DNA from 2 places in the Streptomyces mobaraensis genome. Region 1 is predicted to be linked to the other one. Evidence: riboswitches for the same ligand, from Rfam matches in the RefSeq annotation. Region 1 holds a riboswitch; the other holds the start of a gene.

The links. Region 1 has a riboswitch for S-adenosylmethionine ahead of K7I03_RS24210 (aminotransferase class V-fold PLP-dependent enzyme). Riboswitches for the same ligand answer to the same signal wherever they lie in the genome.
Region 2: linked by a shared signal. The riboswitch ahead of thrC (threonine synthase) and the one ahead of K7I03_RS24210 (aminotransferase class V-fold PLP-dependent enzyme) in region 1 are both predicted to bind S-adenosylmethionine.

Annotation. Positions count from the first base shown of each region.
Region 1 is NZ_CP083590.1:5,490,961-5,496,090, reverse strand. It holds gene K7I03_RS24215 (TetR/AcrR family transcriptional regulator) at 90-722, opposite strand; gene K7I03_RS34395 (SbtR family transcriptional regulator) at 948-1,238, opposite strand; gene K7I03_RS24210 (aminotransferase class V-fold PLP-dependent enzyme) at 1,558-2,853, opposite strand; SAM riboswitch class IV at 3,012-3,129, opposite strand; gene trpD (anthranilate phosphoribosyltransferase) at 3,418-4,485, opposite strand; gene qcrB (cytochrome bc1 complex cytochrome b subunit) at 4,646-5,130, opposite strand, start outside.
Region 2 is NZ_CP083590.1:3,145,953-3,151,082, reverse strand. It holds gene K7I03_RS13420 (alpha,alpha-trehalose-phosphate synthase (UDP-forming)) at 1-175, opposite strand, end outside; gene K7I03_RS13415 (glucosyl-3-phosphoglycerate synthase) at 267-1,214, opposite strand; SAM riboswitch class I at 1,379-1,513, shown strand; gene thrC (threonine synthase) at 1,531-2,823, shown strand; gene K7I03_RS13405 (MoaD/ThiS family protein) at 3,029-3,304, shown strand; gene K7I03_RS13400 (cold-shock protein) at 3,773-3,976, shown strand; gene groL (chaperonin GroEL) at 4,411-5,130, shown strand, end outside.

The DNA.
Region 1 (5,130 bases):
GCCGGGCCATTGGTGCCCCGCAGGTGCGCCACAGGTGTCCCGCTGGAGAGCCAATCAAGATCGCGGAATGGGAAGTTCGGCCAACCCCGTCACTTCTTGGCCGCCTGCGCCCTCAGGAAGTCGTCGACCAGCTCGGCGACATAGCCTCCGGCGAAGTCACCCCCCTCCGCCAGCCGCCGGAAGACAAGCGGACCGATGAGCCGGTCCACGGCCACGTCGATATCGAGCGACCCGGGAAGCTCGCCCCGTGCGCTGCCCTCCGCCAGAATCTCGCGGAGCGCCGACATTCCCTTGCGGGTGCAGGACTCCAGAACCGCCGCATACCGGGGATCGAGGGGCGCCTGATCGATGATGACCCGTAGCGCCCGCTCCTGCTTCGGGTTGCACAACATCGCGGCGATTACCCCCACTTCGCTGCGGAGGTCGCTGCGCAGATCACCCGTGCGTTCGCTGTGATCCACCGAGAAAATATCGGCGAGCAGCTCCTGGATGAGCATCGCCGCCTCCGGCCAGTGCCGGTACAGCGTGGTCCGCCCTACGCCGCTGCGCGCCGCCACGGCCACGTGCGTCACCTCGGCCCACCCGCCCTCGATCAGCAGATCACCTGCGGCCGCCAGCGCCGCGGCCCTGCTGCGCTCCGCCCGTGGATCGGGACCACGCCCCGCGCGGCCGTTCCCCTTGACGGTCTCCTTGGTAGTTGCCTTGGTGGTACTTCTCGCCATGGCTCGACGCCTCCGTTCACCGACCGATTTATGGAACAGCTTGCACCACAAATCACGTGAGGGGAACGGCCTTGGACGGCGGGACCACTACGGCTGCGCGGACGGCCCCCGGAGCACGCCCAGCCGCCGCTCGCGATGCGCCTTCTGCCGACAGGCGGCGGAACCGGGGCGGCCCCCGTACGGGCGGCGGACAGCGAACCGCCACAGACCACACACCAGGTTTCGTCACGCCGGCCCCCGGGGCCTCGGGGGCGGTTTCGTCACACCCCGCCCCGGACGGAGGCTGTCGCAGGCCAGCGCCGCCATCCTGTCGGGCGGCATGCCGGGGCCGCGCCGCCGCTCCATCGAACATCCGAGGAGCAGGGCGAGGACGCCGTCCAGCACCACGTCCCGCCGTACGGCGCCCGCCTGTGGGGCCCGTTCCAGCAGGACGCCCAGGGCCTCGCGGAACTCCCGTCCGACACCCGGCGACGGGGTGAAACGCCCCTCCGCACTCGCCTCCAGGGCGTCGCACAGCCCACGTCATGGCCAGAGTCCGGGTGCCACGCCCCGACGGAAGGCCTAGGCGCTCCGCAGGGCGCATGCGGCGGGCGGTGCCCCGGTCCCTCCCCCGGAGGGGGGACCCCCACTTCGCCGATTCCCGGGGCAAGCCCCCGGACCCCCTGATACCGCGCTTCGCGCGGTTGTCCTCAAGCGCCCTATTCAGCCCGTTGGGGGTCCCCCCTCTGGGGGAGTTTGAGGACGAGCGGCGGAGCCGCTCTGGGGCGCAGCCCCAGGAAGCGGCGAATGGGGGTGCCCCCTCTGGGGGAGGGACCGGGGCACACCCCCGGAGGGACTACCGCCGCACCAACTCCCCCACCGCCCCCACAAACCGCTCAACATGCTCATCAGGCGTCCCGACGCCAAAGCTCACCCGCACAGCCGAGCCCCCCGCAGGAAGCAGCGCCCGCACCAGCGGATGCGCGCAGAAAAGACCGTCCCGCACCCCGATCCCGTACTCCGCCGAAAGAGCCGCGGCGAACGCGGAACTCTCCCACCCGTCGACGACGAACGACACCACCCCCACCCGCGGCGCGTCATCCCCGAACAGGGACAGCACCCGCACCCCCGGCACCGCCGCGAGCCCGGCCCGCAGCCGCGCGAGCAGCGCCTCCTCCCGGGCGGCGAGCCGCTCGAACCCGGCCTCGGTCAACGCCCGGCACGCGGAGGCGACGGCATGCGCGCCGATGACGTTCGGGGAGCCGGCCTCGTGCCGCGCGACGGTGTCGAACCACTCGACCGCGGGCGCGCCGGACGCGTCCCGGGTGACGCTGCGGGTGGCGCCGCCGCCCGCGAGGTACGGCTCGGCCGCCCGCAGCCAGTCCGCGCGCCCCGCCAACACCCCCGCGCCGAACGGCGCGTACAGCTTGTGGCCGGAGAAGGCGACCCAGTCGACGTCGAGTTCACCGATGTCCACCGCGCGGTGCGGCGCGAGCTGTGCCGCGTCGAGGACGACACGGGCGCCGTGCGCGTGCGCGGCGGCGGCGAGTTCGCGGACGGGCCACAGCTCCCCGGTCACGTTGGACGCACCCGTCACACACACCAGCGCGGGGCCGTACGGCTCCCGGGCCGCCAGCGCCCGTTCCAGCGTCTCGACGGCCTCCGCGGGGCTGCGCGGCGCGTCCAGCCAGGTGACGGGCGTCTCGCCGGTCCCGGCGCGGCGGGCCCAGGGCAGCAGGGCGGCGTGGTGCTCGGTCTCGAAGACGAACACCCGGGTGCCGGCGGGCAGGGCCGCGGCCAGGAGGTTGAGCGAGTCGGTGGTCGAGCGGGTGAACACCACCTGGTCGTCCGCCCTGCAGCCGAGGAACGCGGCGACGGTCGCGCGGCTGTTCTCGAACAGCTCGGTGGAGAGCCGCGAGAGGTACCCGGCCCCCCGGTGCACGCTGCCGTAATACGGCGCGTAGGCGGCGACGTCGTCCCACACCCGCTGCAGGGCGGGCGCGCTCGCCGCGTAGTCGAGGGCGGCGTAGGCCACTTCGCCACCGCCGGCGACGGGAACGCGGACGTCCCGCCCGAGGACGGGCAGCGGCAGGGACGGCGCGGAGCCGGCGACAACGGTCGTGGGGGCGAGGGCTGAAACGGCGGAGGACATGACGAACTCCCGTGGAAGGCAGGCCGGATCACTGCGCGGCGGCACGGCGGCGGCGCAGGAGAAGGGAAACGTGCGGGCGCGGAGAAGGGGCTCTCGGCCCTAGCGCATTCGCTGGATCACGGAAGGAACTCCCTCGACGACCAGGATCCCTGGCGAGGGATCCGCGCTTGCCGCAGACCTCGCTGCCTGCGGCCCGGTCATCACCCGGGGCACCCCGCCACGGACGGAGGGTTGCCGGACAGCGGGCCGGGGCCTGTGTCGCTGTCACTCGTGACCTGGCGGCGAGTATGGCATAGCGGATCAGGGCGGCGAAAGCGGGTTCCGCGATACGGACGGTTCACGTCCGGGGGGTGGTGCCCCGGTCCCTCCCCCAGAGGGGGCACCCCCATTCACCACTTCCTGGGGCTGCGCCCCAGACCCCGCTTTCGCGGCTCCGCCGCTCGTCCTCAAACGCCGGACGGGCTGGATAGTGCGGTTTCGGGGGTGCGGGGGCGCAGCCCCCGCAAGAAACGGAGAATGGGGGTGCCCCCTCTGGGGGAGGGACCGGGGCACCCCCACCCCCGTTCACCCCCCGTTGCTCACCCGCACCCACCGCTCCAAAGCGGCCCGCGCCGCCCCCGAGTCGATCGACTCCGCCGCCCGCGCGATCCCCCCGGCGATCCGCACCGCAAGCGGCTCGTCGGACGGCTCCAGAGCCACCAGCGCAGCCGCCGAGTTCAACAACACCGCATCCCGCACCGGCCCGCTCTCCCCCGCCAGCACCCGCCGCGCCACATCCGCGTTGTACGACGCGTCCGCGCCCCGCAGCGCCTCGACCGGCACCAGGTCGATCCCCACGTCCCGCGGGTCGAAGTGCTCCTCCCGCACCGCACCGTCCCGTACGACCCACACCCGCGACGTGGCCGTGGTCGTCAGCTCGTCCAGCCCGTCGTCGCCCCGGAACACCAGGGCGGACGAGCCCCGTTCCGCGAGGACCCCGGCCAGGATGGGCGCCATCCGGGCGTCGGCGACGCCGGTGGCCTGGGCGCGGACGCGGGCCGGGTTGGTGAGCGGGCCGAGGACGTTGAACGTCGTCCGGACGCCCAGCTCGCGGCGGGCGGCCGCCACATGCCGCAGCGCGGGGTGGAACTTCACGGCGAAGCAGAAGGTGATGCCGGCCTCGTGGGCGACCTCCACCACCCGCTCCGGGGAGAGGTCCAGGTTGACGCCCAGCTTCTCCAGGACGTCGGAGGCGCCGCTCGCCGACGAAGCGGCCCGGTTGCCGTGTTTGACGACCTTCACGCCCGTCCCCGCGACGACGATCGACGACATCGTCGAGATGTTCACCGTCTTCGCGCCGTCGCCGCCCGTGCCGACGATGTCCACGCTGGGGCCGGGCACCTCGATGAGGTTGGCGTGCGCGTACATGGCCCGTACCAGGCCGGAGATCTCGGCGACCGTCTCGCCCTTGGCGCGCAGGGCCACGGCGAAGCCGGCGATCTGGGCGTCGGTGGCGGCCCCGCGCATGATGCGGTCCATGGCCCAGGCGGTGTCGTCCGCGCCCAGGTCGCGTCCGCCGAGCAGCGCCTCCAGGACGCCGGGCCAGGACCGGGACACCGTGCCGTCGCCGCCTGTCGGGGTCGCAACGTTCATGGTCCACGCTCCTGGTGGTCGGTACGGGGCCCTGTCCTCGCAGGGCACGTGCCCAGCCTAACCAGCTCCCGGGACGGCGAAGAGCCCCGTCCATGCGCTGGACGGGGCTCCTGCCGTGGCGATCAGCTGTGATCAGTATCCGGAGAGGGAGATCAGGGGATCAGTGGTGGCCGTGGCCGCTCGTGATCTCCTGGAACTCCTCCGCCGTGGCCTTGGGGACGAACTTGTCCTCCCCGTACATGCTCTTGGAGAGCCGGACCTTCATCTTCTGGCCCATGGACGCCTTGCGCGCGACGCCGTTCTTGTCGACCTCGGGCTCCAGCTCCAGCGGCTTCGGCTGCTCGTGCGCGGTGAGCGTGTGCAGCTGCTCCTGCGTGAGCGGCTCGTGGACCTCCACGAACTCACCGTGCGGCAGGCGCTTGATGATGCCGGACTCGCGGCCGTGCAGGACCTTCTCCCGGTCGCGCCGCTGCAGACCCATGCAGATCCGGCGGGTGGCGATGAACGACAGCACGGGGACCACGAAGAACCCGATGCGGACGAACCAGGTGATCGCGTTGAGCGACAGGTGGAAGTGCGTGGCCCAGAGGTCGTTTCCACCGCCGATCAGCATCACGAAGTACGCGGCGATCCAGGCGACACCGA
Region 2 (5,130 bases), 2.3 Mb from region 1:
GCGCGGCGCAGACCCACACCGCGCCGGAGTCCGTACCGATGGCGCTGAGCCCGGAGACCAGGCCACCGCCGCCCCGGCCGGAGGTCAGGGAGCCGTCCTCGGCGACCCGGTAGGAGACCGGGCCGCGGTTGGATGCCACGACGATGGGGGCGTTCTGCACGTGCTCAGCGACCATGACGCGAGCCTTGCCACGCCGCCATCCGCTCAAACGTACGCCTCCCCCCGTTGCCCTTTCGCGTACGCCTACGCCGCCCGTCTCCGTAGGTCTACGCCGCGCGGTGCCGCGCGTACTCGGGGACCTGCGTCATCGGCGGGCGCTCCTCGGTGTCCACCGGATACGTCCGCGGAACGAACCCCTCCGCCGTGCGCTCGAACTGGGTCAGCTCCGGGCGCACCAGCGGTTCGCGGCCCAGCCGCAGCTGAGCGGTGCGGTAGATGGCGGCGGCCATCCGGCCCAGCGCCCGCCCGTCCTGGTGGCGGTGCTTGCGCACCCCGACGTCGACCTGGGCCAGCGCGTCCAGGCCCACCGTGTGCAGCGCGTCGACGAGCAGGCCGAGCTCCACGCCGTAGCCGACGGGGAACGGCAGCCGCTCCAGCAGCGAGCGCCGGGCCGCGTACTCGCCGCCCAGCGGCTGCACGAAACCGGCCAGCCGCGGCCAGTGCAGGTTGAGCAGCGGGCGGGCGACCAGCTCCGTCACCCGGCCGCCCTGGCCCGCCGCCTCGCCCAGCGGGCGGTCGTACATCGCCTTGACGAAGTCCACGTCCGGGTCGGTCAGCAGCGGGCCGACGATCCCGGAGACGAAGGCGGACGAGAAGTCGCGCAGGTCGGCGTCGATGAAGCAGACGACGTCGCCGGAGGTCACCAGCAGGGACCGCCACAGCACCTCGCCCTTGCCGGGGACGGCGGGCAGGCCGGGGAGCACGGCGTCCCGGTGCTCGACCCGGGCCCCGGCCGCCGCGGCGACCCGCGCCGTGCCGTCCGTCGAACCGGAGTCGAGGACCACCAGCTCGTCGACGAGCGGCATCTCGTCCGTCATGAGGTCGCGGCGGATCGCGGCGGTGATGTCCCCGACCGTGGCCTCCTCGTTCAGCGCGGGCAGGACGACGCTGACCGTGGTACCCGTCGCGCGCTTCGCGGCGAGCAGCCGGTCGAGCGGGCGGTCCGCCGCGGTCCAGGACCGCCGGGACAGCCAGCGCTCCACCTCTTCCAGCACGTGAACGACTCCTCGCTTGTGAACGGTGTGGTGATCTGTCTCGCGGTGCGAAACGGCCCTCTCGCCGCGCCGCACCTTCCGATACAGTCTTGAACAACGCGGAGCCCGCCCGTATGTCGGGGGTGCCGCGCGCACAAACGCCTGGGTGCTGCCCAGTGCCATACCGCTCATCCAGAGGGGCAGAGGGACACGGCCCGTTGAAGCCCCGGCAACCCTCCAGCCGGTCTCCTTGTGAGGCTCCCGGCGGGGAAGGTGCCAATTCCGTCTCGTGGCGAGGTTCGCCACGGGGAAGATGAGGAGAAAGGGCCTCGCCTCCATGGCTGTGCAAGCCGTCGAAAGCGTCACTTCCGCCACCACTTCTTTTGGCGGTTCCTTTGGTCCCGCCGTCGCGCTGTCCTGCCGCGAGTGCGGCGAGCGCGTCCCCCTCGGACCGGTCTTCGCCTGCACCTCCTGCTTCGGCCCGCTGGAGGTCGCCTACGAGCTGCCGCTCGGCGACCCCGAGGGCCTGCGCCGGCGCATCGAGTCCGGCCCCGCGAACATCTGGCGGTACGCGCCGCTGCTGCCCGTCCCCGCCGACGTCGCCTCCCGGCCCAACCTCCGGCCCGGCTTCACCCAGCTCGTCCGCGCCGACAACCTGGCCAGGGAGCTGGGCGTCACCGGAGAGCTGCACGTCAAGGACGACTCCGGAAACCCCACGCACTCCTTCAAGGACCGCGTCGTCGCGGTCGCGGTGGAGGCGGCGCGCGCCTTCGGATTCACCACGCTGTCCTGCTCCTCGACCGGCAACCTGGCCGGCGCGGTGGGCGCGGCGGCCGCCCGCGCCGGGCTCCGGTCCTGCGTCTTCATCCCGCACGACCTGGAGGCCGGCAAGATCGTCATGGCCGCCGTCTACGGCGGCGACCTCGTCGGCATCGAGGGGACGTACGACGACGTCAACCGCTTCTGCTCCGAGCTCATCGGTGACCCGCTGGGCGAGGGATGGGGCTTCGTCAACGTCAACCTCCGCCCCTACTACGGCGAGGGCTCCAAGACCCTCGCCTACGAGATCTGCGAGCAACTGGGGTGGCGGCTGCCCGACCAGCTCGTCATCCCCATCGCCTCCGGCTCCCAGCTCACGAAGATCGACAAGGGGCTGCGGGAACTGATCGCCCTCGGGCTGGTGGAGGATCGCCCGTACCGCATTTTCGGCGCCCAGGCGGAGGGGTGCTCGCCGGTCTCCCGCGCCTTCAAGGACGGCCAGGACGTGGTGCGTCCCGTCAAGCCCGACACGATCGCCAAGTCCCTGGCCATCGGGAACCCGGCCGACGGGCCGTACGTGCTCGACATCGCCCGGCGCACGGGAGGTGCCGTCGAGGACGTCACCGACCCGGAGATCGTGGACGCCATCCGGCTCCTCGCCCGCACGGAGGGGATCTTCGCGGAGACGGCGGGCGGCGTGACGGTGGGCGTCACGCGGAAGCTGCTGGAGGCGGGGGTGCTGGATCCTTCGCTGACGACCGTGGTGCTGAACACGGGGGACGGGCTGAAGACGCTGGACGCGGTGGCGGCGGGGCCGTCGGTGACGATCAGGCCGAGCTTGGGGGCTTTCCGGGAGGCGGGGCTGGGGTAGGGGTGGGCGGCCCCGGTCCCTCCCCCAGAGGGGGTACCCCCACTTTCACCGTTTCCTGGGGCTGCCGCCCCTGACCCCGCAGGGCGCTTGTGGGTGCGGGGGCGCAGCCCCTGCAAGAAACGGTGAAAGGGCGGGACTGGGGCACCCCACCCGCGCCCCCCCGCGCACGCACACACGCCACACCACTCACAAGAAAGGCGACCCCATGAGCGTCACCGTCCGCATCCCCACCATCCTCCGCACCTACACCGACGGCCGCGCCGAAGTCCCCGCCCAGGGATCCACCCTCTCCGAGGTGATCGGCGACCTGGAGAAGAACCACCCGGGCATCGCCGCCCGGCTCCTCGACGACGCCGGCAAACTGCGCCGCTTCGTCAACGTGTACGTCAACGACGACGACGTCCGCTTCGAGGGCGGCCTCGCCGCGGCGACCCCGGACGGCGCGGGCGTGTCGATCATCCCGGCGGTGGCGGGCGGCTGAGCGCCCGCGACGCCGAGCGCCCGCGAGGCGGCGCGCCCGACGGCATCGAGAGACTCACCCGGCAACGGGAACCACACGCGAACCGTGAATCGCCCCGGCCGCTAAGCGGACGGGGCGATTCCGTCTGTTGAAGCGCGATACAGTTGGGACGTTCCCCCTCCGGTGTCAGAGCCGAACGCATATGAGAACCCGTCAAGTTGCGCGGGAATTACGCGTGCGAATTGTCGGGTTGGCCGGTGTATGTCCGGCCCGACTTGCCCTGGAACATCCCCTGTTGGGTGGAGATCGCCGCTCGGCGACGCCGGTATTTCTCGTCCGTCTGACCTGTTGCAGACGGCATCCGTGCAGATACATTCAGCCGCGGTCGACGCGTTCCGGCGCACACCCCTCGGTGTCACAAGGGGTGAGGTCTGACCCGGGTCCGCGAAGTGCGGTCCTGTGCAAGGGCCAGTAATAGGGGAGTTAGGCATGGCTCAGGGCACCGTCAAGTGGTTCAACGCGGAGAAGGGGTACGGCTTCATCGCGGTCGACGGTGGTGCGGATGTTTTCGTCCACTACAGCGCGATTCAGATGGACGGCTACCGCACCCTGGAAGAGGGGCAGCGGGTCGAGTTCGAGATCTCGCAGGGCCAGAAGGGACCTCAGGCCGACATGGTGAGGGTGACCGCCTGACCGCGGCGCATCGACCACCGATCGCTCAGTCTGTCAAAGGGGTCCGCACCGGGAGGTGCGGACCCCTTTGTCGTGTCCGTTCGTCTGTTCGGTGGACGGACTGTTCGGCCGTCCGGGCCGGCGGTGCGGGGAGTGCGCCGGTCTCCCGCTGGGCAGGGTCTCCGGGGCGCCTCCGGGATCCGTTCGAAACGAGGCCCGGAACCCCTCCGGGACGGTGTCCGGGATGACCCCGGTCTTCGGAAGGACGCTTGCACTCGGAGGTGCCGAGTGCTAATCATTGGCTTAGCACTCTCCCAGTGAGAGTGACAGACTTGGACCGTCGGTGAGGTCCACGGGCCCGGCGGGGCAAGGAACCGCCGAGCATGTGGGCCGTCCGTCGCGGGCGCCTGTGCGGTCCGGAGCAATCCACCCCCAGTCCGGGAGGACCACTTCACATGGCCAAGATCATCGCGTTCGACGAGGAGGCGCGGCGCGGCCTTGAGCGCGGTATGAACCAGCTCGCCGACGCCGTCAAGGTCACCCTCGGCCCCAAGGGCCGCAACGTCGTCCTTGAGAAGAAGTGGGGCGCCCCCACGATCACCAACGATGGTGTCTCCATCGCCAAGGAGATCGAGCTGGAGGACCCGTACGAGAAGATCGGCGCCGAGCTGGTCAAGGAGGTCGCGAAGAAGACGGACGACGTCGCCGGTGACGGCACGACGACCGCGACCGTCCTCGCCCAGGCGCTGGTCCGCGAGGGTCTGCGCAACGTGGCCGCCGGTGCCAACCCCATGGCCCTGAAGCGCGGTATCGAGAAGGCCGTCGAGGCCGTCTCCGCCGCCCTCCTGGAGCAGGCGAAGGACGTCGAGACCAAGGAGCAGATCGCCTCCACGGCCTCCATCTCCGCCGCCGACACCCAGATCGGCGAGCTCATCGCCGAGGCGATGGACAAGGTCGGCAAGGAAGGCGTCATCACCGTCGAGGAGTCCCAGACCTTCGGTCTGGAGCTGGAGCTCACCGAGGGTATGCGCTTCGACAAGGGCTACATCTCGGCGTACTTCGCCACCGACATGGAGCGTATGGAGGCGTCCCTCGACGACCCGTACATCCTGATCGTCAACTCGAAGATCAGCTCGGTCAAGGACCTGCTGCCGCTCCTCGAGAAGGTCATGCAG